Regions from separate parts of the Paenibacillus sp. FSL H8-0260 genome, predicted to be linked through region 1. Evidence: riboswitches for the same ligand, from Rfam matches in the RefSeq annotation. Region 1 holds a riboswitch; the other holds the start of a gene.
The links. Region 1 has a riboswitch for cobalamin ahead of MHI51_RS02565 (anaerobic ribonucleoside triphosphate reductase). Riboswitches for the same ligand answer to the same signal wherever they lie in the genome.
Positions count from the first base shown of each region.

Region 2: another riboswitch for cobalamin. It lies ahead of MHI51_RS04090 (S-layer homology domain-containing protein); the one in region 1 lies ahead of MHI51_RS02565 (anaerobic ribonucleoside triphosphate reductase).

Region 1 is NZ_CP150298.1:585,368-588,522, reverse strand. It holds gene MHI51_RS02580 (hypothetical protein) at 1-168, shown strand, start outside; tRNA gene MHI51_RS02575 (tRNA-Thr) at 310-381, opposite strand; gene MHI51_RS02570 (MTH1187 family thiamine-binding protein) at 475-783, opposite strand; cobalamin riboswitch at 1,162-1,397, shown strand; gene MHI51_RS02565 (anaerobic ribonucleoside triphosphate reductase) at 1,639-3,155, shown strand, end outside.
Region 2 is NZ_CP150298.1:943,949-947,103, forward strand. It holds gene MHI51_RS04085 (cellulase family glycosylhydrolase) at 1-458, opposite strand, end outside; cobalamin riboswitch at 800-1,001, shown strand; gene MHI51_RS04090 (S-layer homology domain-containing protein) at 1,164-3,155, shown strand, end outside.

The DNA of each region.
Region 1 (3,155 bases):
GTTGCCACATTCGGATTTTCAACATTCAGCTTCATCACAGGAATTATAGGAGGGCTTATTGCAGCATTTGCAATTTCAGGTTACTTGCAGTCTGTCAGAAGTGATTACCCCAATGAGAGCTATGTGAATAAGCAAGTTAAGTATCAATCGAACTATAATACTTGGTAACAAAAGCCCCACCTTAAACTGGTGGGGTTTTTCATATTCCCAAACACTTGTAAAATCACTTTGTAATATTAATGGTAGAAGAAACAAAAAAGCGCGACTCTCCAAATTTCAAGAATCCGCGCCACGTATGGTTTTTTGGGATGCTGGTGAAGGGAATTGAACCCCCGGCCTACGCATTACGAGTGCGTTGCTCTACCCCTGAGCTACACCAGCTTAACGCTGTTTTTCTGCCAAACAAAAAATATTATACAACTTTCAGCCAGAAACGCAAGCCTATTTCTCCCTGTTTTCCGCCCTCCTAAACTGCTAATCCACCTGTAGCTTACGCTCCACAGACTCTAACTTTCCACGGCTAGTAGAGGGTTTATCGCGGCGGTCGTCTATTTTAAGTGAGGTAGAGACACGTTCTGCACCTGCGGCAAAAGGAGACTCATGCAAAGCTTCTACCGCGGCAAAAATGCGTTGCAGAGGCCCTTCGATGATCGTACCCATAGACGTAAGTTCATAAGTAATCCCTTCTACTGTCTTCAGCACCCGCTGCATATCCGCAACATAGCTGCTAAGACTGGTACTGCCTGTTCCAATTGGAATAACTGTAACTTCAGCAATAGGCATGAGAATACCTCCTCGAAATTTTATAGTAGCTGTCTCCTTCCATTGTAACAATTCCACCGCTCTGTCACAAACTAAGCAAGATTATCCTCCCTTATCTCTTCTATTTCTTCTGATTACTTCAAAATATGACTTTGGGCTAAGAGTATTTTCTCATGAGCAAATTCTAGGGTCATCTGCACTATATTTATGGACTCTTTGTGGCATCTTTTCGGACAATTTATGAATCATTTCGCATCTCCCTGTGGATCAATTGTGGATTACTTATGGACAGCCTGTGGATCATTTGTGGAGTACTTTTAAAGAACCCGCTCCCCGCGCGGGTTTTCTAAAAAACTGTTTACAAACACAACATCTTGGGTTATTTTTATCTAACGACAACAAAATATAGTGGAGACAGGCGCTTTGATCCTTAACCGGATTTAGAGCTTAATAGGGAAGCGCGGTGAGAATCCGCTGCGGTCCCGCCACTGTAACCGGATGGCCTTCTTAAGCTTCTGGGAAGCTTGAGAATCCACATCTCCCGGCAGATGCCACTGAGGGTTAGGAACACCCTTGGGAAGGCGCCGAGAGATCCCACGGAAGCCAGGAGACCTACCTGTTTCGACGACACCAACTATTGATGCCTGCGAGGAACAGGGATGGTGTCCGCATGCGGTCATCTACGTAGAGACCTCTGCAAATATCCGTGTGGATATTTACATAACGCATCGGGCATTTTCTGCCATCCTCGGGTAGGGGATGCTTTTTTTATGTAATCTGAACAAATATACGACTGCTTATAGCAGTCCAACTTCTTATGGATATATGGATTTGATGATAGATGTTTTTCTTTTATACTGAGAGGAGAGCTGTACAATGACGTTGTTGGAGAGACAATTTAATGGAGTAGAAAATGCACGGGAAGTTCTTTTAGAAGAGCTCATTGATTTAGGCCGGGATATTATCGACAGTCGGGATATGGACCTATTGCGCGAGAATGCCAATTTGAATGGAGAGAGTTTCTCCGGTAAAATGAGCAAGTTCGGCAGTGAATATTCAAAATGGTACGCCCGCAATTTTACGATGCCGCCACAGCTAGTGCAGGCTATTGATGACAATGTCGTCTACGTGCATGATCTGGATCAATACGCGATTGGAACGACGAACTGTATTTTTATCCCGTTTGATAAACTTCTCCGTGAAGGTTTCAATACCGGCAACGGCAGCGTTCGTCCTCCGAACTCAATAATGACAGCTATGTCTCTGGTAGCGATTATTTTCCAATCCCAGCAAAATGCTCAATATGGTGGTGTATCCGCCAATAAACTCGACTATGATCTGGCACCTTATGTAACCAAATCCTTCGCCAAGCTGTTCCGCAAGGGTCTGGATTATTTTGAAGAAGGACAAGCTGATGAATCTTTGGGCGAGATTACGATGAGCCGGACCGATCTGGCGGAGTTATATCCAAGAGCGTTCCGTTTTGCACTAAAGGAAACCGAAATCGAAACTCTGCAAGCGGCTGAAAGTATGGTACATAATCTGAATACCATGTCCAGCCGATCCGGTGGACAAATACCGTTTACCAGCATCAACTACGGTACTTGTACTTCACCAGAAGGTCAGCTTGTGATCAGTTCTCTGCTAACCGCAACTATGAACGGACTTGGCAGCGGAGAAACACCAGTGTTCCCGATTCAAATCTTCAAATGCAAGCAAGGAATCAATCAACAGCAAGGCGATCCTAACTATGAACTGTTCCTAAAAGCAGCTGAATGTTCTGCGCGCAGACTATATCCAAACTTCGCTAATCTGGACGCTCCGCTCAACTTGCAGTATTATGATTCAAGTGATCCTGATACGGAGTTCGCTACAATGGGCTGCCGAACCCGAGTGCTCGGTGACCGTTTTGGGCGTAATCATTGCTCTGGGAAGGGCAACCTTTCCTTTAATACACTAAATCTGGTTCGGCTAGGTCTGGCACACGGCACAGTAACAGGCAGACGTACCGTCGCAGACGAAGCTGGCTTCTATGAAGATCTAAATCATTATATGGATATTGCGCTGGAAGGACTTCTCCATCGCTTCCACATCCAAACCGCACAAAAAGCTAAAGCTTCCGATTTCATGATGCGAGAAGGCGTCTGGGAAGGCGGCGAACATCTTGCACCCGATGACACTGTAGGCGATCTGCTGAAGCATGGCAGTCTGTCTCTTGGCTTCATCGGTATGGCGGAATGTATGAAAGCTATGTACGGCAAACACCATGGCGAGGATATGGAAGTTCATGCCAAGGCGCTGGCTATCGTGCGTCATATGCGGGACTATTGCGATCGGAAAAGTGAGGAACTGGATCTTAACATCACCCTGTTCGCAACTCCAGCAGAAGGTTT
Region 2 (3,155 bases), 360 kb from region 1:
TCGTGTTTTTCTTCCATATGGCTTACCCATAGCCAGGAATCATGATGGACATTAATCATGACATAAAGCTTGGCGTCCAGTGCCCAGCCGACAACTTCTTCCACGCGGTCGAGGTAGGCCTTTTCTAGGGTATAGTCTGGTGCCGCACCCATGTGAGTATCCCAGGTCACAGGAATCCGAATGCTTTTATAGCCTTGAGCGGCGATCTTTTTAATAAGATCTTGGGTCACACGTGGATTGCCCCAGGAGGTTTCATCCTCACCTGTAGCATCTAAAGTATTGCCAAGGTTCCATCCGGGCTGCATTTCGTCTACATAGGATTGGATATTACTCTTTGGCGCTGCCTTAGCTTGTTGCTCGTCCTTAGTTGCAGCTGCGGCCATGGATGAGAACAGAGAGAGCAGAAGAGCGGTGACAAGTGTCAATGATAAGAAGGATTTCTGGATTCGCGTAGTCATTGAATTCTCCTTTGTGAGATAAATTTAGGATGCTTGGACCTGGCTTTGACGCTGTACTTGGTGGTTAGATGAACACAAACACCTCCAGTTTTATTTTGTAAACGCTTTCTGAATATACCCTAACATAGAATACACTTAGCGAGTACCTTACTAATTTGTGGTAAATTCATATAAGAATTAGTGATTTAAATTAATTTACCCCACAGTTGGATAAAGAAATTATTTGAATAACCCTACTCGTAGAAATTGGTTATTAAATAGGATTATCTCTAGCTGCCCGTTATACAAAAAAGAAATATAACATGACAAAAACATATATATTAGATATGATGAAGCATGAAAATTTAAAATTAGGAATAGGTGCCAACTATGAATGTTGCGGAAGTACAATCATAGATTGGTTAAATGGAAAGCGGGTGTGAATCCCGCGCGGTCCCGCCGCTGTGAAAGAGGAGTCCTTGCAAAATGCCACTGGGAAACTGGGAAGGCAGCAAGGGTGATGATACTTGAGCCAGAATATCTGCCTTTTTCTGTTACACCATCAAACTCTACGATCGATAGAGAGGTGCTTGAATAGTGTTTGCCAGCTATTATTGTGGTTCACTATCTTAACCTCTTGACGTTTATGTTGAGTGGTTTTTTTGTGGTTATGAGAAAGTTTATTCTGTTTTTTATCATAGGTATGAAGGGAAGGGTTATGGAAAAATGAAGAAAAATAAGTTTTTAGCGTGGTTACTTATTGTAGCTGTATTTATTACGACATTCTCTACAAGTGTAATCCCGGCTCAAGCAGATGGAGCAAGCTCTACCCTTAAAGGGTATGTATCTGTATCCGTAGAGAAATTCACCTTAGGCCAAGGGTATATTAACGAACCTATTAAAGTTCCGATTTATGAAGGCGATAATGGCGCATCTTTAATAACACGTGCGCTAGGTGATGGGAATTATAGATATTTAGGAAATATAGATAGTGGTTTTTATTTATCAGAAGTTAAAGATAGTGGCAGAAGTGAAGTCAATATTCCACAATATATTTTAGATATGATTTCAGCCGATGGGAATACAGTCGGCACTAAAGCAGACCCAGATTGGTTAAGTCAGTTTGACTACACCTCCATGTCGGGTTGGATGTATGCAGTAAATAATGTGTTTCCTCCGTTTGGGATGACCGATTATAAGCCTCAAGACGGTGACATCATTCGAACTCAGTTCACCACTTATGGCTATGGTTCTGATCTTGGCGGCTGGGGGGAAATCCCAGTTCAACTTGCCAATAAGGATGCTTTAACTGCGGAAATCGCCGAGATTAATAGTGCCCCTAATAAAGAAACTATTTTGGACAGACCAGTAGTGCAATCGGCAGTTTATGAAGCCTATTCCGTGCTCGAAAACATGGCAAGCTCTCAAATAAGTGTAGATCATGCGCTTGTCGGTCTTAATAATGCATTAGACATTGAACCCCCTGTTATTACAGTAAGTGGCATACAAGATAAACAGGAAGTATCCAATAAAGAAATAAGCTTCAAAGTAGCTGTCACAGACAATGTATATTATGACATTACTCCAGAAGTGAAGCTGAATGGAGTTACTTTATCACCTGCAAATGGGGAGTACAAAGCTACTCTGAATTCAGGCAGTAATGCAATTACTGTAACGGCTCTTGACGGAGCTGGAAACAAAACAAATGTAACTTATCAGGTTACTTACAAACTGGAAACTACAGTTGCCGTCAAACAACAGTTAGATAAAAACCTTGCTTATATTTTAAATACTGTAAAGAATCCAACGTTTGGAACAGGCAGCGGAGAATGGTCGATCCTTTCTCTGGCACGGGCGAACTATACAGTACCTAACGGTTATTATGATCTCTATTACAATAATGTAGCTACGAAAATAGCATCAATCATTAAAGAGGATGGAAAACTCGACGCCAATAAAAGCACAGAGAATTCCAGAGCGATTCTAGGACTTACCTCTATCGGAAAAGATATCACAAATGTTGCGGGATATGATCTGAGAAAAGCACTCGCTGATTATCAATATATCCAAAAGCAAGGCAATAATGGTCCGATTTTTGCTCTGATCGCGTTAGATAGCCATAACTATGAGATCCCTGTAGTTGATGGAGTTACAGAACAGACCACAAGAGAAAAACTAGTTCAGTACATTTTAGATAAAGAGGTTAAAAAAGGTACAGCAGAAGCTGGTGGCTGGGCATTAGGCGTAACCAAAGCCGATGTCGATATGACTGCGATGGCGATGCAAGCTCTTGCACCTTATTATGCAACCCGTGATGATGTAAAAGCTGCCGTGGATCGGGCCATCCAATGGCTGTCCGATAACCAAAACAATCAAGGCGGATTTACAAGCTGGGGAAGCACTAGCAGCGAGAGTATCTCGCAGGTAATTGTAGCCTTAACTGGTGTAGGTGTAGATCCGCACACTGACGCTAGATTTGTTAAAAGTGGAAATTCGCTTATTGATGCATTACTTAGCTTTGCTGCACCTGAGGGTGGATTTAAGCATATCCTCACAGGCAAAGTAGACAATATGGCAACGGACCAAGGTACGTATGCACTTGTGTCCTATGATCGTCTGCTCAATCATAGCAACCGTCTCTTTGATATGAATGATGTGAAACTGGAACAACCAGAAGAACCGGGGCCTGGGCAACCAGAGGGTCCGAAAGAACTTCCG